DNA from 4 places in the Kocuria aegyptia genome. Region 4 is predicted to be linked to each of the others. Evidence: riboswitches for the same ligand, from Rfam matches in the RefSeq annotation. Region 4 holds a riboswitch; each other region holds the start of a gene.
The links. Region 4 has a riboswitch for S-adenosylmethionine ahead of ABD220_RS15565 (acetoacetate--CoA ligase). Riboswitches for the same ligand answer to the same signal wherever they lie in the genome.
Positions count from the first base shown of each region.

Region 1: it holds a riboswitch for S-adenosylmethionine, as region 4 does, so the genes downstream of both, ABD220_RS01000 (bifunctional o-acetylhomoserine/o-acetylserine sulfhydrylase) here and ABD220_RS15565 (acetoacetate--CoA ligase) in region 4, are expected to answer to the same signal.
Region 2: it holds a riboswitch for S-adenosylmethionine, as region 4 does, so the genes downstream of both, ABD220_RS02685 (hypothetical protein) here and ABD220_RS15565 (acetoacetate--CoA ligase) in region 4, are expected to answer to the same signal.
Region 3: it holds a riboswitch for S-adenosylmethionine, as region 4 does, so the genes downstream of both, ABD220_RS01390 (MetQ/NlpA family ABC transporter substrate-binding protein) here and ABD220_RS15565 (acetoacetate--CoA ligase) in region 4, are expected to answer to the same signal.

Region 1 covers NZ_BAAAOA010000005.1:74,123-79,311, forward strand. Annotated here, with positions in the region: gene ABD220_RS00990 (CPBP family intramembrane glutamic endopeptidase) at 1-429, shown strand, start outside; gene ABD220_RS00995 (VOC family protein) at 478-1,116, opposite strand; SAM riboswitch class IV at 1,259-1,374, shown strand; gene ABD220_RS01000 (bifunctional o-acetylhomoserine/o-acetylserine sulfhydrylase) at 1,451-2,863, shown strand; gene metX (homoserine O-acetyltransferase MetX) at 2,860-4,044, shown strand; gene ABD220_RS01010 (alpha/beta hydrolase) at 4,206-4,892, shown strand; gene ABD220_RS01015 (RNA-binding S4 domain-containing protein) at 4,876-5,118, opposite strand.
Region 2 covers NZ_BAAAOA010000007.1:93,330-98,518, reverse strand. Annotated here, with positions in the region: gene ABD220_RS02700 (cell division protein PerM) at 1-538, opposite strand, end outside; gene ABD220_RS02695 (glycosyltransferase family 4 protein) at 654-1,817, shown strand; gene ABD220_RS02690 (PIN domain-containing protein) at 1,821-2,204, opposite strand; gene ABD220_RS02685 (hypothetical protein) at 2,216-2,443, opposite strand; SAM riboswitch class IV at 2,457-2,582, opposite strand; gene ABD220_RS02680 (hypothetical protein) at 2,988-3,284, shown strand; gene ABD220_RS02675 (hypothetical protein) at 3,480-3,668, opposite strand; gene cspE (transcription antiterminator/RNA stability regulator CspE) at 3,833-4,039, opposite strand; gene ABD220_RS02665 (DMT family transporter) at 4,253-4,576, opposite strand; gene ABD220_RS02660 (DMT family transporter) at 4,576-4,923, opposite strand; gene ABD220_RS02655 (TetR/AcrR family transcriptional regulator) at 4,927-5,189, opposite strand, start outside.
Region 3 covers NZ_BAAAOA010000005.1:133,921-139,109, reverse strand. Annotated here, with positions in the region: gene ABD220_RS01395 (methionine ABC transporter ATP-binding protein) at 1-850, opposite strand, end outside; gene ABD220_RS01390 (MetQ/NlpA family ABC transporter substrate-binding protein) at 847-1,740, opposite strand; SAM riboswitch class IV at 1,850-1,966, opposite strand; gene dxr (1-deoxy-D-xylulose-5-phosphate reductoisomerase) at 2,011-3,255, opposite strand; gene ABD220_RS01380 (GlsB/YeaQ/YmgE family stress response membrane protein) at 3,409-3,681, opposite strand; gene ABD220_RS01375 (solute symporter family protein) at 3,903-5,189, opposite strand, start outside.
Region 4 covers NZ_BAAAOA010000046.1:267,189-272,377, forward strand. Annotated here, with positions in the region: gene ABD220_RS15555 (CoA-binding protein) at 1-172, opposite strand, end outside; gene ABD220_RS15560 (O-acetylhomoserine aminocarboxypropyltransferase/cysteine synthase family protein) at 169-1,596, opposite strand; SAM riboswitch class I at 1,679-1,777, opposite strand; SAM riboswitch class IV at 1,884-1,998, shown strand; gene ABD220_RS15565 (acetoacetate--CoA ligase) at 2,083-4,044, shown strand; gene ABD220_RS15570 (thiolase family protein) at 4,041-5,189, shown strand, end outside.

The sequences.
Region 1 (5,189 bases), on a different contig from region 4:
CTCGGCCTCGGCACCGTGCTCTTCCTGCTCATGGGCCTGGGGACGCTGGCGCTCTACGGCGCCGGCCGGGCCCTGGGCGTCACCGCGGAGGTCAGCACGTCCGGGCTCGCCGAGCACTGGTGGACGGTGCCCGTGCTGCTGCTCTCGGCCCTGCGCCACGCCCTGGTCGAGGAGGTCGTCGTGGTCGCGTTCCTCGCGGACCGGCTGACCCGCATCGGCTGGAGCTGGCCCGTGGTGCTCGTGGTCACCGCCCTGTTCCGCGGCAGCTACCACCTCTACCAGGGGATCGGGCCCTTCCTCGGCAACGTGGTGATGGGCCTCGTCTTCGCGGAGCTCTACCGGCGCACCGGGCGGGTGATGCCCCTCGTCGTCGCGCACTTCCTGCTGGACGCCGTGGGCTTCCTCGGCGCCGCCCGGTTCCTGGGCTGAGCCCGGCCCCGCCCGGCTGCGGCCCGCCGCCCGGACCGCGGCCGGGCCTCAGATGGTGACGGGCCCGTCCGGGGTGCTGAAGGTGACGGAGAGCACTCCCGGGGTGCCGTCCGGATAGCGCCAGTCGACCTCGAGGTCCTCGAGCGCGGTCTCGACGGGGGCGCCCAGCCACTCCGCGACCCGCTCCGGGGACCCGGCGATGCACATGCCCGCGAGCCCGACGTCCGTGAGCCTCGCCTGGGACGGGTGCATCTCCGGGGCGGAGTCGAAGCGGACCATGAACGGCAGCTGCGGGTCGGCGATCAGGCCCTTGACGCCGATCTGGTGCCACTCCAGGCACCGGCCGTCCGGGAACACCCGCTGACCGGGCACGGACCGGCGCCCGAGGCGCTGCTCGAAGGGGGCGAGGTCGTCGACCTCCACGACCCAGCCCAGCCAGCCGCCGCCGGCCTCGGACCGGGCGCGCACGGCCTGGCCGAAGGGAGCCTTCTCCGCAGCCGGGTGCGGGAGGACCTCGACGACCTCCACGTACTGGTGGTTCGTCAGCGGCAGGATCATGTTGCGGGTGCCGAAACGGGGGTGCACCCCGCCCTTGACCGGCTCGATCCCGAGCTGGTTCGCGATGCGCTCGGTGGTGGCCGCCAGGCCCTCCGGGCGGCAGGCGTAGGACACGTGGTCGACTCTCATGGGCACATCGTGGCACCGTGTGACTTTCGTCTCCAAATCGGCCCGCGACGCGCCGGGCGCGGTGCGGGTGAGGCCCGGCGCCGGGCGTCACGACGCGGCCCGGCTTGACGCCGTGTCGCCCGGGTCCGGAGAATGCTGTCCAGGTCATGAGCGCCAGCGTCCAAGCCCCAGCTAGCTGGCCGGCAACCCTCCACCGCGGTGGGGTGCCCTGGGTGAAGACCAGGCTCCTCGCGACCGGCGAGCGAGCAAGCGCGGGTCCCCGGCGCCCGGCCCTTCCCGGCCGCACCGCCTCGGCCGGGACGGGACCCCTGAGATCCGCAAGGAGTCCCACGGCATGTCCGACCTCCCCGCCTCCAGCACCGGCGTCTCCGCCGCCCCGACCGACCTGGCCCCGGCCGAACGCCCCACCCCGGCGAACCCCGGGGGCTGGGCCTTCGAGACCCGGCAGATCCATGCGGGACAGAGTCCCGACCCGGTCACCGGCTCCCGCGCCCTGCCGATCCACCAGACCACGTCCTTCGTCTTCCCCGACGCCCAGGCCGCCGCCGACCGCTTCGCGCTCGCCGAGCTCGGCCCGATCTACACGCGGATCGGCAACCCGACCACGGAGGTCGTGGAGAACCGGATCGCCGCCCTGGAGGGCGGCGTGGGCGCCCTCATGCTCAGCGCGGGGCAGTCGGCGACGACCTTCGCCGTGCTCAACGTCGCCGGCGCGGGCGACCACGTCGTGGCCAGCCCCAGCCTGTACGGCGGGACCTACAACCTCCTGAAGTTCACGCTGCCGAAGCTCGGCATCGAGACCACCTTCGTGGCGGACCCGGACGACCCCGAGGCCTGGCGCCGGGCGGTCCGGCCGAACACGAAGGCCTTCTACGCGGAGACGATCCCGAACCCGCGCAACGACGTCCTCGACCTCGAGACGGTCTCCGGGATCGCCCACGACCACGAGGTGCCGCTGATCGTGGACAACACCGTCGCGACCCCGTACCTCATCCAGCCCTTCCGCTGGGGCGCGGACATCGTGGTGCACTCGGCCACCAAGTTCCTGGGCGGGCACGGCACCGCCATCGGCGGCGTGATCGTGGACTCCGGGAACTTCGACTTCGGCCGCTACCCCGAGCGCTTCCCCGGCTTCAACCAGCCGGACGAGTCCTACGGCGGCCTCGTCTACGCCGAGGCCCTGGGCGCGGAGGGCCCCTTCGGCGTCAACCTGTCCTACATCCTCAAGGCCCGCGTGCAGCTGCTGCGCGACCTCGGCTCGGCGATCTCCCCGTTCAACGCGTTCCTCATCGAACAGGGCATCGAGACGCTGTCCCTGCGGATGGAGCGGCACGTGGCCAACGCCGGGAGGGTGGCCCGCTGGCTCGAGGCGCGCGAGGACGTGCGCGCGGTGTCCTGGGCCGGGCTGGAGTCCTCCCCGTGGCACGAGCGGGCGCAGAAGTACGCGCCCCGGGGCGCCGGATCGATCCTGGGCTTCGTCCTCGACGGCGGCCGGGAGGCCGGAGCGGCCTTCGTGGACGCCCTGACCCTGCACTCGAACGTCGCGAACATCGGCGACGTCCGCTCCCTCGTGATCCACCCGGCGTCCACCACGCACAGCCAGCTCCTGCCCGAGGAGCAGCTGGCCGCCGGCGTGGAACCCGGCTTCGTGCGGCTGTCCGTGGGCCTGGAGAACATCGACGACATCCTGGCGGACCTGGAACAGGGCTTCGCCGCGGCCGCGGCCGCGCACGGAGGGCAGGAGTGACCGTGACGGTCGTGGGGGGCACGGACGCCGGGACCACCGTGCGCGAGGACGGCGTGCCGCGGGTGGCCGGGATCGGCGAGCTGGAGCTCGAGTCGGGTTTCCGGCTGCCCGGGGTCCGGATCGCCTACGAGACCTGGGGGACGCTCGCCCCGGACGGCTCCAACGCGGTCCTGGTGGAGCACGCCCTCACCGGGGACACCCACGTGGCGACCGGCCGGGCCCGCCCCGGCGCCCCCGAGGCCGAGCGGCGCGCCGCGCAGAGCGGCGGCTGGTGGGAGGGCCTCGTCGGCCCCGGCGCCGCCATCGACACGGACCGCTGGTTCGTGGTCTGCACCAACATCCTGGGCGGCTGCTACGGGTCCACGGGCCCGGCGACCCCCGCGCCGCCGGAGGTGGACCCCCAGGGCCGCCCCTGGGGCTCCCGCTTCCCGCTCGTCACCGTCCGGGACTGCGTGCACGCCGAGGCGGCCCTGGCCGACGCCCTAGGCATCGACGCCTGGCGCCTGGTCATCGGCGGCTCCATGGGCGGGGCCCGGGCCCTGGAGTGGGCCGTAACCTACCCGGACCGCGTCCGGGCGTGCGCGGTGGTCGCCGCGTGCGCCCAGTCCAGCGCCGAGCAGCTCGCCTGGGGCCAGGCGCAGAAGCTCGCGATCCGCCAGGACCCCCACTTCCGGGGCGGGGACTACTACGACGGCCCGCCGCCCGTCACGGGCCTGGGCCTGGCACGGCGGATCGCCCACATCACCTACCGCTCGGCCGACGAGCTGCACCACCGCTTCGGGCGCTCGCCGCAGGCCGACGAGCAGGTCATCGACACGCACGCCGACGGGCGGGGGCGCTACCAGGTGGAGAGCTACCTCGACCACCAGGCGTCCAAGCTGGCCGGCCGCTTCGACGCCAACAGCTACCTCGCCGTCAACGAGACGCTGATGTCCCACGACGTGGCCCGGGGCCGCGGCACGCTCGAGGAGGCGCTGTCCGTGACCTCGTGCGAGTGGCTGGTGGCGGCGGTGGACTCCGACCGGCTCTACCTGCCCCACGAGTCCGACGTCCTCGCCGCCGCGCTGCCCGGGGACGTCCGGCGGCACACCCTCACCTCGCCGTCGGGCCACGACGGCTTCCTCATCGAGACGCCCCAGCTCGGCAAGCTGCTCGTGGAGACCGTGCTGCGCGAGCACTGAGCCGGGGGCGCCCGGCCCGTCCGGTCCGGGGTCCCACAGCGCCGGGTCCTCGAGCTCCCGCAGGCCCCACAGGTCCACCGGGACGGCGTCGTGCCGGGACGCGACCACGCGCACGTTCTCGTCGTGGATCGCGATCCGGCCCCGGGTGGCACACTGGTGCCATGATCGACGCCACCGTCCCGGCCGGGACCGCCACCCCCTTCGCCGTGTGGAGCAACGACGCCGACGCCCGCCCCGGCACCCCGCTGCTCGTGCTCCTGCACGGCTACGGCTCGCACGAGCAGGACCTCATGGGCCTCGTCCCGGCCCTGCCGGGCGAGTTCAGCGTGGCGTCCCTGCGCGCGCCCCAGCCCATCCGGTTCGGCTACCAGTGGTTCCCGCTGGCCGCGGACCTCAGCTTCTCCCTCGACCGGGTCGCCGAGGCGGTGGCGCCCGTCGCGGCGTGGCTGCGGGAGCTGGCCGCGGACCACCCCAGCATCACGCTGCTCGGGTTCTCCCAGGGCATGGCCATGGCCACGTCCCTCGCCCGCCACATGCCGGGGGAGATCGCCGCGGTCGTCGGCCTCTCCGGGTTCGTGGTGCCCGGGGAGCACCCCCTCTTCGCCGACGACCGGCTGCGGGAGCAGCCGCTGCGGATGTTCTGGGGCCGCGACCCGCAGGACCCGGTCATTCCGCAGGAGCTCGTGGACTCCACCGCCGAGTGGGCGCTGGAGCACGCCGACGTCATGAAGGTGCAGTACACCGGGGTCGGCCACGGGATCAGCCCGCAGGAGGTCGGGCACGTGCGCGAGTACCTCACCCACGTGGTGCTGGGCGAGCGGGCCCGCCGGATCAGCCCCCCGCGGTGATCCGGACCGAGGCGCCGCCGGCGGACACGACGTCCCCCGGGCGCAGCTGCCGGCCGCGCCGCGTCTCGACCTCGCCGTTGACCGAGACCTGACCGTCCTCCACGAGGCCCCGGGCGTGCGCCCCGTCCTCGGCGAGGTTCGCCAGCTTGAGGGCCTGGCCCAGCCGGATCATGTCGTCGCGGATGGGCAGGTCGTCAGGGCCGCCGGGCTGCTGGGAAGTCGTCATGCCCCCATTGTCCCAGGTCCCGGGCGGTCGGCGGGCACGGCGGGAATTGGCTACCCTGGGTCGGGGACGTC
Region 2 (5,189 bases), on a different contig from region 4:
AGACCCGGTACGCGCCGACGAACCCGCCCAGGGCCACGGGGACGAGCGGGAAGACGGCGGCCGCGGCCGGGCTCGCCGAGACCTCCCCGCGGCTGAACAGCATCGCTGCGCCGGCGCCGAAGGCGGAGTAGGCGGCCAGGCCGCTGAGGTACGGCTGCCAGAACTGGCCCTCCCAGCAGGCGCGCGCCAGCCGTCGCCCGGCGTGCCAGGCGAGCGCGAACGGGACGAGGGTCAGCCCGAGCGGGACGAGGTTGAGCGTCCCCGTGGTCGCGGGCAGCCCGGCACCCGGGTCCAGGGCCACCTGGAGAGGGGTGAGGTGGGCGAGCAGCCACACGTGGCCGGAGAGCACGAACCCGCCGGCCAGGCCGAGGGTGTCGAAGCCGTCGGCGAGCCACACCATGAGGACGGTCAGCAGGACCACCAGGTAGGACACCACGGCCACGGAGCCGAGTTCCAGCACGCCCTGCAGCCACAGCGGCATCGGCACGCCCTGGCGGTCGGGGCGTGCTGCGGGGGAAGAAGAGCCATGGGAGTTCATCACCGCCCATCCTCCCACGCCCGCGCGGCGCCCCGGCAGAGGCTTCACGACGGCTTCACCGGCGGGCCACGCCCTGCTTGCCGCTCGGTCGCCGGGCCCGGCCAGGCTCGGGTCCATGAGAGTCGCCGTGGTCGCCGAGCAGTTCCTCCCCCACCTCAACGGAGTCACCCACTCGGTGCTGCGGGTCGTCGAGGAGCTGGCCGCCGAGGGCCACGACGTCGTCGTCGTGGCCCCCTCCTACGACCCCGCTCCGCTCGGGCGCCTCGCGGAGGAGGTCGTCGAGGACCTCGCCGGGGTGCCGGTGCACCGGCTGCCCGCCGTTCCGCTGACCGGCTACCCCGCCGTGCGGGTGGCGGGCGGGACCGTGGCGCGGGTGCGCCGGCAGCTGGAGCACTTCCGGCCCGACGTGGTCCACGTGGCCTCCCCGTTCGTGCTGGGCCGCCGGGCGATCGTGGCGGCCCGGCAGCTCGGGGTGGCCTGCGTGGCGGTCTACCAGACGGACGTCCCCGGCTACGCGGCCAAGTACGGGGCGCCGTTCCTCGAGCAGCTCCTCTGGGGGCACGTGCGCTCCATGCACAACCTCGCGACGCTCACGCTGGCGCCGTCCACCTCGGCGGTCCGGCAGCTCACCGAGCACGGCGTGCGGGACGTGCACCTGTGGCGGCGCGGGGTGGACACCACCCGCTTCTCCCCGCGGCACCGGGACGAGCGGTGGCGGGAGGAGGTCGGCGGCGGCCGGCGGATCGTCGGCTACGTGGGCCGGATCGCGCCGGAGAAGCAGGTGGAGGACCTCTCGGCGGTCGCGGACCTGCCCGGCACGCGGCTGGTGGTCGTGGGCTCGGGGCCGGAGGAGGACGCCCTGCGCCGCCGGCTCCCGCAGGCGCACTTCACCGGCCGCCGCAGCGGCGCCGACCTGGCGCGCATCATGGCGTCCTTGGACGTGTTCGTCCATCCCGGCGAGTTCGAGACGTTCTGCCAGACGATCCAGGAGGCCATGGCCTCCGGTGTGCCGGTGGTCGCGACCGGCCGGGGCGGGCCGCTCGACCTCGTGGACCGGTCCCGCACCGGCTGGCTCTATCCCCCGGGGGACCTCGGGGCGCTGCGCGGGCACGTGGTCGATCTGCTCGGCGACGAGGCGAAACGGGCCGCGTTCGGGGCCGCGGCGCACGCGGCGGTCCAGGGCCGGACGTGGGACGTGCTCGTCGGCCAGCTGCTCGAGCACTACGAGCGGGCCGTGGCGCTCTCGGCGCCGGGCCGTCGCGACCGCCGGGCCGCCTGAGGGCTACCGCCGGGCGGGGGACGCGTCCAGCACGGACGCCCCGGTGCCGGCGTACCGCCCGGGCTCCGCGGTCAGCACGGTCAGCCCGTGCACCCTGGCCGTGGCCGCGGTGAGACCGGCGAGTGGGTCGGCCGCCGCGCTCTCGCCCAGCGCACCCCAGACCCGCGCCACGGCGGCGTCCACCGGCAGCACCCGGCCCGGGAAGCGCAGCTCGAGCTGCTCGGCCCACAGCGTCTCGTCGGGACGCTCGGCGAGCAGCTCGCCGAGCACCGTGGCCGGGAGGAACAGCCGCCGGTGACCGTGCCGGCGCAGGACCTCGGCCAGTTCGGGGCAGCGCTCCGGGGTGCGCACCCCCAGCAGCACGGAACGGTCCAGGAGGAGGTCCACGGGAAGGGGCCTCAGGCTGCCGCGGCGAGCTCCCCGCGGGCCGGAGCCAGCAGGAAGTCCACGAACTCGGTGCGGACCTGCACCACACGGGCGTAGTCCTCGATGCTCATGGCGGAGGCACTGATCGCCGGGACGTCCGGCGCCGGGTCGCTCCGGGCGGCGTCCCCGCTGGCCGGGACGCTCCGGGAGGTCTCGGGGAACGTTGCCGCTCGGGCGGCGGGGTGGCGGGGGTCGGTCATGACCGGGGTCCTTCGTGCGCTCTTGCTCGCACCGGGTACCGCTGCTGCGGCGATGCGAGCCGCTTCGTCATCCGAACCACCCGTGAACATGGGGTTGGTGCCCGGTCAAGTCGGAGCTTGCCGACCGGGTCTCTTGAAGCTCCCTCCATTCAACCACATCACCTGGCCCGCAGCGGTGCAGCACCCGGTGCCACCCTCCTGTGCGCCGGTCTTCCCCGGGGTGTCATCGCCCCGACACCTCGACGACACATCATTGCGCTGAAATGGGTCCCGATGAACCGGGAACGGCGCCGGCGACCACCCCGCGCATTACGTTTCGGTGACACAACTCACGGCCGGCTTGTCGTGGTGTCGGAGCCTCGGGGTAGCCTGAGTCTGCTTCTCGAGATGCGGCGTCCGCGTGCTCGGCCGGAGATCGACGATCCCCGGCGGGTGAGCGGAGAGGCTCCGACCCGCTGCGCGCCAACCCGATGTTCCCGGGTGGATCGGATGACGAAGCGGCGGGCAACGCCATCGGATGCCTGCAAGAACGTCAGGAGAAAACATGACCATGTCCGAAGAAAGAACGACCAGCACCACCGACCAGCACGAGGAGTGGATCGACGTGACCGTCACCACCCTCCCCGATCTGCACCTCGTCCGGCTCACGTCGACCGACGGGGACGTGCAGGAGTACCTGAGCGCCGAGGCCGACGACCTCGCCGCCGCGGCGGAGCACACGGAGGGACCCGCGCAATGGTGCGCCAAGTACCGCCAGCTCCTCGTTCCCGGAGCCCTCGCGGCGACCGGGCGGCACCCGTTCTTCAAGCTCCACCCCTCGTCCCTCCCGCTGTCGGCGTAGCCGGCGGGCAGGACACGACGGAGGGCGCAGCCCACCGGGCTGCGGCCTCCGTCGTGCGGGGCGGGAACAGCCCGAGACGCCGCACCGGAGCCGGATCGCTGCAGGGCAGGAGCACAGCAGGGCCGGAGCACGCTGGGAGGCGGTACGACGGCGGGGGTCCGGCGGTCCGGGAGCACGGGCGGATCCGCGGGACGCTCACTCGAGACCGTAGTCCCCCGCGGAGCCCCAGCCGCCGCCGGCCTCGTCGGCCGAGCCGTCGAACTCCCACTCGGAGGCCTCCACCTCGAAGGGCACGGAGACGTCCAGCTGGGCGTCGGAGATCCGGTTCACCACGAAGGGGTCCTCCGGCTCCTCCGCGGCGGGGCACGGATCGGGGACGGTCACGGTGCTTCCTCCCGGTGGTTCTGGCGGTGCTCGTCCCCGGTGCTCCGGGACCGGTAGTTCAGGACCGGCGCTTCAGGACCGGCGCGGCACGACGACAGAACCGCCGCCGGGCAGAGCCCGGCGGCGGTTCTGGAGGATCAACGGGCCGTGGCCCGCGGGGATCCTTAGGAGATGACGTTGATGTTCGCGGCCTGGGGGCCCTTGGGGCCGTCCTGGGTCTCGAACTCGACGCGGTCGTTCTCGTTCAGCGAGCGGAAGCCGTTCGAGTTGATCGCGGAGAAGTGGGCGAAGACGTCCTTGGAGCCGTCCTCGGGGGTGATGAAGCCGAAGCCCTTGTCAGCGTTGAACCACTTGACGATACCGGTAGTCATGGGAGACCTGATCCTTCATGAGATGAACGTTTCCCGACGTTCGAGAAACCAAACAGTTGTGATGCATGGAAAACGTCTTCTCAGAAAAACTGCTGCACCCGAGTGGGCCGAACTGCTTGAAAGACAAAAACGAACCTCAACAACTGCAGACCACTCTACACGAGATCCGGCACCGCACCACCCGGGCGCCGCCGGCCTCCTGCGAGGAGCCGCTCAGGCCGGCAGGGCGCCCAGCTCGATCAGCAGCACCCCGCCGACGATGAGGGCCACGCCGACCGCCGTCACCCAGGTGAAGGGCTCGCGGAACAGCAGCCGGCCGGCCAGCGCCGTCAGCGCCACCCCGCTGGCCGACCAGATGCCGTAGGCGACCCCCAGCGCCATGCCCTCGGCCAGGGCCAGACTCAGGCAGGTGAACGCGACCAGGTAGCCGGCGGCCACCGCCGCGTACCAGCGGGGGCGGCCCCGGGCGGCCATCCGCAGGGACAGGGTCCCTGCGACCTCGGTGAGGATCGCGACGGTGAGGAAGAGCCACGCCATCAGCCGGCCTCCTCCGGTCGCTGGGCAGGGCGGTGGGAGCCGATCTCCACGCAGAGCACACCGGCCACGACCAGGACGATCCCGGCCAGCACGGCCGGGCTCAGCTGCTCACCGAAGAGCACGGCCGCACCGAGCGCCGTGAGCATCACCCCCAGGGCGGCCCACACGCCGTAGGCGACCCCCACGGGCGTGCCGCGGCGCAGCACGGCGGCCAGGAGCGTGAAGGCGGCGCCGTAGCCGGTGACGACGAGCACGTACCAGGCGGGCTCGTCCAGTGCGGCCTTCAGCGACAGCGTGGCCGCCACCTCGCTGAGCACGGCGGCGAGCAGCAGCAGCCATCGGGTCACCGCTCAGTCCGCCAGCAGGGCGTCGGCCACCGCCCGGACCCGCGCCCGCTCCGCGGGGTCCGGGGCGAAGACTCCCGCGGCGTCGGCGAACCACACGCCGTCGGCGATCAGCCGCACGGCCAGCAGCCGGCTGCGGCGCTCGACGGGCAGGTCCTCGGGCAGGGTCAGCCACGGCGCCACGCGCGCGCTCCAGCGCTCCTTGAGCGTCGCCCGCAGCCGCTGGTCGGTGAGCATCACGAGATCCGTCTCGTCGACCTCGCCCGAGA
Region 3 (5,189 bases), on a different contig from region 4:
GGTGGGCGCGGCGCAGCCGTTCCACCTCGCGGGCGTCGGGCACCGAGTGCAGGACCGAGGAGACGAAGCGGCGGGCGGTCTCGGTGCGGGGCCGGGCGAAGATGTCCACGGTGGAGCCGTGCTCCACGACCTTCCCGTCCTGCATCACGGCCACGCGGTCGGCGATCGCCCGGACCACGTCCATCTCGTGGGTGATGATCACGATCGTGATCCCCAGCTCGCGGTTGACCCGCTGCAACACCTGCAGGACCTCCTGCGTGGTCTCCGGGTCGAGGGCGCTCGTCGACTCGTCGGCCAGGAGCAGCTTCGGGCTGGTCGCCAGGGCCCGGGCGATGCCCACGCGCTGCTTCTGCCCGCCGGAGAGCTGCTCCGGGTAGTTGCCGGCGCGGGCCGACAGGCCCACGAACTCGAGCAGCTCCGCCACCCGGGCCCGGCGCTTCTCCTTGGGCCAGCCGGCCCGCTTCAGCGGGTACTCGACGTTGCCCGCGACGGTGCGGGAGGTGAAGAGGTTGAACTGCTGGAAGATCATGCCGATCTCCTGCCGGACCGGCGCGAGCTCGGTCTCGCGCCGGCCGGCCACCTCGAACCCCTCGACGGTCAGGGACCCCGAGGACACGGGCTCGAGCCCGTTGATCAGGCGCACGAGGGTGGACTTGCCCGCCCCGGAGTAGCCGATCACCCCGAAGATCTCGCCGCGGCGGACGTCGAGGCTGACGTCGTCGACCGCCACCACCTCGCGCGCCGCGCGCCCCGAGCCGGTGCGGAAGGTCTTGGAGACGTTGCGGAAGGAGACGAGCACCTCGTCCGGGCGCCCGGGGGCGGACGGCCCGGCCGGGACCGCCGCGCTCACCGTCCCTGGTCCTTCAGCTCCTGCTGGTAGCGCGCGGTCAGCTCCTGGAGCTCCTCCGGCTCCAGCTGCAGCGGCACGGCGGTGTCCTTGGTCTCCTCCATCTCGGCGTCGACGACGGCCTGCTCGTGGTAGAGGTCCGCGACCTGCCGGAGGGTCTCGTCGCCGGCGAGCTCCTCGGTCGTGGTGAAGAGGTTGACGTAGGCGCGCGAGCCCTCCGCCTCGGGGTCGTCCTGGGCCAGCGCGGACTTCGGGTCGATGTCCGCGCGGGCCAGGAAGTCGTTGTTGATCACCGAGCCGGCCACCGAGTCGAGGGAGAGCACCGTCTGCTCCGCGGACACGGGGGTGACCCGCACCTTCGAGGCCTCGGTGTCGACGTCCAGCTCCGTGGGGATGAGGGTGTCACTGGTCAGCTCGACCAGGCCGGCGGACTCGAGCACGATCAGGGCCCGGGAGAGGTTCACCGCGTCGTTGGGCACGGCGATCTCGTCGCCCTCCTGGAACTGCTCCACGGAGTCGTGCTCGTTGGAGTACAGGCCCAGCGGGTAGATCGACGTCGAGCCGATCGGGGTGATCGAGCCCCCGGCGGAGTTGTTGTAGTCCGCGAGGAAGGGCACGTGCTGGAACCAGGTCATGTCCACGTCGCCGGACTCGGTGGCCGGGTTGGGCTGGTTGTAGTCGGAGAAGTCGACGTACTCGACGGTGAGCCCCTGCTCCTCGGCCAGCTGCTGGAGCACGTCGTGGGTCGGGTGGGAGCCGACGACGCCGATGGTGACCTTGCCGTCGGCGAGGGCGCCCTCGCCGGAGGACTCCCCGGCGGAGCCTCCGCAGGCGGCGAGGGTGAGGCCGAGGGTCGTGGCCAGGGCGAGGAAGGGGAGGCGCTGCGATCGCATGTGATGCCTTTCCGTGGGTCCGGGGTGTCCGGGGTGTCCGAGGTCTCCACCGGCTCCGACGGGCCCGGCGGCCACGGTCGAGGGCACGCCGGAGGGCGCATGCGCGGTCGGACCGTACTTGCCGCCGGCCCTCGATGGCCGGTGCCAGATGGTTCTCCTGGGGCACCCCACTACGGGAGAGGGTTGCCGCCCAGCCAGCCAGGGCTTCACGCTGGGACTCGTCATCCGCCCGACAGACTAGCACGTGCGGCGAGGGCCGATCCCGCCCCGTCAGCGGGCGAGGAGCTCCCGGACCCGGCGGCGGGCCCAGCCCTCGGCCGCCAGCACGGCCTCGAGCTCGAGCGGGCCGTCGTCGTCGTGCTCGCCCAGCACCGCCTCCACCGTGTCCACGATCGCGGGGAACCGGATCCGGCCGTCGTGGAAGGCGTGCACCGCCTCCTCGTTGGCCGCATTGAACACCGCGGGGAAGGTCCCGCCCCGCTCCCCCGCCGCCTTGATGAGCCGGACGGCCGGGAACGCCACCGGGTCGAGGGGCTCGAAGGTCCACGCCGTGGCGCGCGTCCAGTCGCACGGCAGGGCGGCGCCGGGCACCCGGTGGGGCCAGGCCAGACCGAGGGCGATGGGCAGGCGCATGTCCGGCGGCGAGGCCTGGGCGAGGGTGGAGCCGTCCACGAACTGGACCATGGAGTGCACGACCGACTGGGGGTGGACCACCACGTCGATGCGCCCGAGGGGGACGTCGAAGAGCAGGTGGGCCTCGAGCACCTCGAGTGCCTTGTTCACCATGGACGCCGAGTTGGTCGTCACCATCAGACCCATGTCCCACGTCGGGTGGCGCAGCGCGTCCTGCGGAGTGACCGTCTCCAGCTCCGCCCGGGACCGGCCGCGGAACGGGCCGCCGGAGGCCGTCAGCACGAGCCGGTCGACCTCACCGGCGGTGCCGCCGCGCAGCGCCTGGGCCAGCGCCGAGTGCTCGGAGTCCACCGGGATCAGGGCGTCCGGGTCCCCGGTCGCCGCGGCGGCGGCCTTGACGAGGGCCCCCCCGGCGATCAGCGACTCCTTGTTCGCCAGCGCGAGCTTGTGCCCGGCCCGCAGCGCCGCCAGCGTGGGGGCGAGCCCGATGGAGCCGGTGATGCCGTTGAGCACGAGGTCCGCGTCGGGCCCGTGCACGATCTCGGGGCGGTGGTCCCCCGCCCCGGCGGCCGCGGCCCGGTCCGCGATCAGGCGGGCCAGGCGGGCCGCGTCCTGACCGGTGCCGCTCGTGGCCACGACCGCGGCACGGGTCTCGACGGCCTGGTCCGCGAGCAGCTCGAGGTGGCGCGCGCCGGCGGCGAGTGCGACCACGGTGAACGGGGCCCCGCCCTCGAGCTCACGGGCGGCGCGCACGACGTCGAGCGCCTGGGTGCCGATCGAGCCCGTCGAGCCGAGGACGCTGATCCTGCGGGGACCGGCGGCGGCCAGCGCGCGCAGCTCGGGCGTCTGACGGGGACGGGGCGGGGTGGCGGGGGGCGTCATGACCCCCAGTATCCCCCAGCGGGCCTCCTGCCTGCCGCGCCCCGGCGATTGCCGGGGCGGTGTCCGGGGCGGGCACCCAGGGCGTCCCGGGACGGACCGAGGCCCCGCCCACCGGGAACGGTGGACGGGGCCTCGGCGACCGACGGGGTCGGATCAGCGCGTGGCGCGGCCCCTGCGGCCGCTGACCGCGCCCCAGATGAAGAGCACGATGAGGGCTCCCACGACGGCGGTGATGATGGTGCCGATGTCGAACGCGGACTCCAGGCTGCCGATGCCGATCAGCGAGCCCAGGAAGCCTCCCAGGAGGGCGCCCACGATGCCGATGACGATGGTGACGATGATGCCGCCGCCCTGGCTGCCCGGCATGATGAGCTTGGCGAGGGCACCGGCGATGAGGCCGAGGATGATCCAGCTGATGATTCCCATGATGGCTCCTTATCCGTCCCGGGAGGGACTTTCATTGTACGCAACCGGCCAGTATCCCTGGAATACCCTGAGGTTGCTTCTGCTCACCACCCTAGCCGACGGTCAGCCACCTGTCTGTTCACGTTGGTGAATCAGCGGGTGAGCCCCGGACGCGGCCCGGCCCGCCGGAAGCCGGGGCTTCGGGCGGGCCGGGGATCCTCCCAGGTGGGAGCGGGAATCCGTCAGTGGGCGACGGGCTTCTCCGCGCCGATGCCTGTGAGCGAGCGCACCTCCATCTCGGACTGCTTGACCGGGTCCTCGAGACGGCGCTCCGTCATGGAGCCGATGAAGCCGAGGAGGAAGGACGCCGGGATCGAGACGATGCCCGGGTTCTGCAGCGGGAACCACGCGAAGTCGGCCGTCGGGATCATCGACGTCTCGGTGCCGGACATGACCGGGGAGAAGATGATGAGGCCCACCGAGATGAACAGGCCGCCGTACATCGACCAGACCGCGCCCCGGGTGGTGAAGCGCCGCCAGTAGAGGGAGTACAGGATGGTCGGCAGGTTCGCCGAGGCCGCGACCGCGAAGGCGAGCGCCACGAGGAACGCGACGTTCTGGCCCTGCGCGCCGATGCCGCCCGCGATGGAGACGAGGCCGATGACCACCACCGTGGTCTTCGCGACCCGCAGCTCCTTGCGGGGATCGGAGTTCCCCTTCTTGATGACGCTGGTGTAGATGTCGTGGGCGAAGGAGGCCGAGGCCGTGATGGCCAGGCCGGCGACGACCGCGAGGATCGTGGCGAACGCCACCGCAGCGATGATCCCCATCAGCAGGGAGCCGCCGAGTTCGAAGGCCAGCAGCGGGGCCGCGGAGTTCACGCCGCCCGGAGCCGCCTGGATCCGCTCCGCGCCGATGAGGGCCGCGGCGCCGAAGCCCAGGATGAGCGTGAAGAGGTAGAACAGCCCGATCAGGCCGATCGCCCAGACCACGGAGGTGCGGGCCTCCTTGGCGGTGGGCACCGTGTAGAAGCGCATCAGCACGTGGGGCAGGCCCGCGGCGCCGAAGACGAGGGCGAGGCCCAGGGAGATGAAGTCCAGCTTGCTGGTCTCGGAGGCCCCGTAGCGCAGGCCCGGCTCCAGGATGGCCGGGTTGCCGGAGACGGCGACCGCGTCCCCGAGCAGCGAGGAGAAGTTGAAGCCGTAGAGCGCCAGGATCCAGATGGTCATGACCGCCACGCCGGAGACCAGGAGCACGGCCTTGATGATCTGCACGTAGGTGGTGCCCTTCATCCCGCCCACGAGGACGTAGACGATCATCAGCGCGCCCACGACGACGATGACGAGCGACTGACCGGCTCGCGAGCCGATGCCCAGCAGCAGCGACACCAGCGCACCGGCGCCGGCCATCTGGGCCAGCAGGTAGAACGCGGAGACCGAGAGGGTGGAGATGGAGGCCGCGACGCGCACGGGACGCTGACGCAGCCGGAAGGACAGGACGTCCGCCATCGTGAACTTGCCGGTGTTGCG
Region 4 (5,189 bases):
TGACGAAGTACACCCGGTACGGCGAGGAGGACAGCAGATAGGTCGAGACGAAGTAGGAGGCACGGGACGGCTTGTCGGACGCCCCCACGATGGCGATCGACTCGGTGTCGTGCAGGATCTTCAGCCGCTCGGGCGCGCTCGGCCCCGTCCAGGTGCGGGTCTCGGGGGTCATCGGAGCACTCCTTCGGTCGTGGTCGCCGTGGCGGCCTCGGCAGTGACATCGGCGGTGACATCTGCGGTGACATCAGCAGTGACACCGGCCGGGGCACCAACAGCGGAGGCAGCATCCCGGGACAGGCCGGTGGCCGCGGTGAGGGCCTGGTCCAGGTCCCAGAGGATGTCCTCGACGTCCTCGAGGCCCACCGACAGGCGGATGAGGTCCTCCCGCACCCCGGCCTGGAGCAGCTGCTCGGCGCTCAGCTGCTGGTGAGTGGTCGAGGCCGGGTGCAGCACGAGGGTGCGGGCGTCGCCGATGTTGGCGAGGTGACTGGCCAGCTGCAGGTTCTCGATGAACCGGGCGCCGACCTCCCGCCCTCCGAGCCGGTCCGTGGGGGAGACCCCGAACGCGAACACGGCGCCGGGTCCGAGGGGCAGGTACTTCCGGGCGCGGTCGTGGTGGGGGTGGTCCGGCAGCCCGGCCCAGTTGACGTAGGAGACGCGCGGGTCCTCCGCCAGCCACCGCGCGACGGCGTGCGTGTTGGCCAGGTGCGCGTCCATGCGCTGCGGCAGCGTCTCCACGCCCTGAAGCAGGTTCCACGCGGACTGGGGGGCCAGCGCGGGGCCGATGTCCCGCAGCTGCTCGGTGCGCAGCCGGGTCAGGAACCCGTACTCCCCGAAGTTCCCCCACCAGGTGACGTCGTTGTACGTCGGCACCGGCTCCGTCATGGACGGGAAGTTGCCGTTCGCCCAGTCGAAGCGGCCGGACTCGACGACGACGCCGCCCAGCGTGGTGCCGTGCCCGCCCAGGAACTTGGTGGCCGAGTGGATGACGATGTCCGCCCCGTGCTCGATCGGGCGGACCAGGTACGGCGGGGTCATGGTCGAGTCGACGACCAGCGGCACGCCGGCCTCGTGCGCGACCGCGGCGAGGCCCTCCAGGTCCGCGACGTCGCCGGAGGGATTGGCCACGACCTCCGTGTAAACGGCCTTGGTGCCCGGGCGCACCGCGGCCCGGTAGTCGGCGGGGTCGGTGCCGGGCACGAACGTGGTCTCGATCCCGAACCGGCGGAGGGTGACGTCCAGCTGGGTGACCGTCCCCCCGTAGAGCTGGGCGGAGGCCACGATGTGGTCCCCGGCCTGGGCGAGCGCGGCGAACACGAGGAACTCGGCGGACATGCCGGAGGCGGTGGCCACCGCGCCGATGCCTCCCTCGAGGGAGGCGATGCGCTCCTCGAACGCCGCGACGGTCGGGTTGCCGATGCGGGAGTAGATGTTGCCGTACTTCTGCAGGGCGAACAGATTGGCGGCGTCGTCGGCGTCCTTGAAGACGAACGAGCTGGTCTGGTAGATCGGGACCGCCCGGGCGCCGTGCTCGGCGTCGGGGGTGCCCCCGGCGTGCAGGGCGCGGGTGCGGAACCCGAACTGGTGGTCGGCCATGGGGAGAACTCCTCGTGCAGGTGGTGCCGCTGGTCGGTCCCGGGCGAAGAGGTGCCCCCGGTGGGCGGCCCGGGAGTGCGCTGCTCCATCGGTCCTGGCGGTAGCACCGTGCGGTCTGCGACGTGGACCACGGTTGCTGCGGCGTCGTCGATCCAGGTCTCTCGGCCGCTCGGGATGGCTGCCTCCCATTGTCGTCGTCCGGAGTGTTTCGCGCCAACCGGGCCGCCACGGTTCGCCGATCTGACACGGACGGCTTCCCTGGCCTATCGTGAGAACGCATTCAGCACGATCACGAGACCCGGCGCGAAGCTCTGGCTGGCCGGGCGGCAACCCTCTCCCGTAGCGGGGTGCCCCAGATGAGGATCGGGCCGCAGGGCACACCGCCTGCGGCAAGTACGGCGCCCTCCGCGCCGGATCTGCGCAGCACCCCTGAACAAGGTGCCGGGCCACGGGGCAGATCAGCTCAGGAAAGGCGCGCCCCGCCCGATGACCCCGCACGGCCCTGCCACTCTCTGGACACCCCCGGACTCTGCCTACAGGGACTCCGCCATGAGTCGCTTCGCAGTCGCCAACGGGTTTGACCCCCGTCGCTACGACGAGCTGCACGGCTGGTCGGTGACCCGGCGGGACGAGTTCTGGAACGCGCTGTGGGACTTCACGGGCGTGCGCGGGGACAAGGGCGACGTCGTGGAGCAGGCGCCGCCGACCGGCGGCGCCGACCTCGAGCTGCTGCCCTCCCTGCGGCACGGACGCATGTTCGGGACCAGGTACTTCCCCGCCGGACGGCTCAACGTGGCCGAGAACCTGCTGCGGGGCGAGCCGCACCGGCTCGCGGTGCTCGCCGCGGATGAGACGGGGACCCACACGCGGCTCACCGTGGGGGAGCTGCGTGGACGGGTTGCGGCGGTCCAGGCGGGGCTGCGGGCGGCAGGGGTCGGTGAGGGAGACGTCGTCGCCGGCATCCTCCCCAACACCGTCGAGAACCTCACCACGATGATCGCCACCCTGTCCCTGGGGGCCGCCTGGGCGGGCTGCTCGCCGGACTTCGGGGTGGCCGGCCTGGTCGACCGGATCGGGCAGGTGCGCCCGTCGGTGGTGGTCGCCGCGCAGAGCTACGCCTACAACGGCCGCGACTTCGACGTGCGGGACAAGGCGGAGGAGGTCGTCGCCCGCCTGGCGACCACGTCCGATCTCGTCCTGGTCGGTTCCCCCCGGTGGGAGGACGAGTTCACGGACGAGACCTCACCCCTCACGCTCGAGCGCTTCCCGTTCGACGCCCCCGGCCTGATCATGTTCACCTCGGGCACCACGGGGCTGCCCAAGGCCATCGTGCACAGCGCCGGTGGCGTCCTGCTCCAGCACCTCAAGGAGCACGTCCTGCACGGGGACGTCCGTCCCGGCGACGTGCACTCCTGGTTCACGTCCACCGCCTGGATGATGTACGCGTGGGTCGTGTCCGTCCTGGCCGCGGAGGCGGCCGTGCTGCTCATCGACGGCCACCCCTCGCCCCGCCTCCCCGACGGCACCGCCGACCACGGACACCTGTGGCGGATGGCGGACGAGGCCGGGCTCACCCACTTCGGCACGAGCCCCCGGTACCTGACCGCTCTCATGGACTCCGCGTACGCGCCCCGGGAGCACCACGACCTGCGCGCCCTGCGATCGGTCCTCTCGGCCGGGGCGCCCGTCTCCCCGGAGCAGTACGACTGGCTGTATGCCGAGGTGAAGCAGGACATGGTCTTCGCCTCGATCTGCGGCGGGACGGAGATCCACGGCTGCTTCCAGCTCGGCTCCCCCCTTCACCCGGTGCGCCGGGGCGAGATCACCTGCATCGCCCTGGGGCACGCCGTCAGCGTGCTGGACGAGCGGGGAGCGCCGGTGGTCGGGGAAAAGGGCGAGCTCGTGTGCACCGAGCCCTTCCCGTCGATGCCTCTGACCTTCCTCGGGGAGGGGGGGCTGCAGCGCTACCACGACACCTACTTCGCCGAGCGCCCGGACGTGTGGACCCACGGCGACCTCGCCGAGATCACCCCGCGCCGCTCCGTCGTCGTCCACGGCCGCTCGGACACGACGCTCAAGCCCAACGGCGTGCGGATCGGCACCGCGGAGATCTACCGGGTGGTCGACCAGCGCCCCGAGGTCGCCGAGTCCCTCGTCTTCGGGCACACCGCCCGCACCGACGAGGAGGTCGTCCTCTGCCTCGTGATGGCCGACGGGCACGAACTGACCCCCGGCTTCACCGCGGAGCTGCGGGCGGACATCCGCACCCAGGCCTCGCCCCGGCACGTCCCCGCCCACGTCTTCGCCGTCGCCGAGGTCCCCTACACCCTCAACGGCAAGAAGGTCGAGGGCGCGGCCCGCCTCGCCGCCGGCGGCGAGGCCGTGAAGAACGAGGCGTCGCTGGCCAACCCCGGCTCCCTCGACGAGTTCCGGAGGCTGTTCGCATGAGTCGCGACCGGGGAACGGCGCGCGGCACGATCGTCGGCGTGGGCGAGCTCCCACCGACCCGCCGGACGGAGGACGCCACGACCATGGGCCTGCTGGCCCGGGCCGCGAAGCTCGCCGTCGAGGACGCCGGGATCGGCAAGGGCGAGATCGACGGGCTGCTGATGGGCCCCCAGGTCGGTGAGACCCCGCAGCACGTCCCGGCGATGCTCTCCGAGTACCTCGGCCTGCAGCCCCGGATGGCGAACGTGGTGGACCTCGGCGGGGCCACCGGGCCGGGCATGCTCTGGCGGGCGGCGGCGGCGATCGACGCGGGCATGGCGGACGTCGTGCTGTGCCTGGTCGGCAACCACCGCAATCCGGTGCCGCCCCGCTCGCCCAACCGCAACCCGATCCGCGAGTTCGACGTCCCGTTCGGGGCCTCGGGCGCCAACACCTCATACGCCCTGCTGAAGACCGCCCACATGGACCGGTACGGGACCACCGACGCCGACTTCGCGCGGATCGCCGCCGTCTCCCGGGCCCACGCCCAGCACAACCCCAACGCCATCTTCGCCGGCAAACCGGCCACGGTGCAGGACGTCCTCGACTCTCCATTCATCGCCGAGCCGTTGCACCTGCTGGAGATCGTGATGCCGGTGGCGGGGGCCACCGCGGCCGTCGTCGTCAGTCCCGAGCGGGCCGCGGCGATGGACCTCCCCCATGCTCCCGTGCACCTGCTCGGCGCGGGCGAGAAGCTGACCCACCGGGCCATGAGCCAGTCGCCCTCCCTCACGACCGGGCCGCTCAAGCCGGCCACGGCGCAGGCCTACGCACAGGCGGGGATCTCCCCGGCGGACCTCGACGTCCTGTCGATCTACGACTGCTACACCGTGCTGGCCGCCATCACCCTCGAGGACGCTGGGGTGTGCCGGCCCGGGGAGTTCGCGCAGTGGATGCAGGGCAGAGATCTCTCGCACACCGGTCCGGTGTCCTACAACCCCCACGGCGGCCAGCTGGGGTGCGGCCAGGCCGATCTCGCCGGCGGCATGAGCCATGCCATCGAGGCCGTCCACCAGCTGCGCGGCACCGCCCACGGGCGCCAGGCCGCCGACCCGCACCTCGCCCTCGTCACGGGCAACGGGGCGACCATGAGCGAGGCCGTCGCC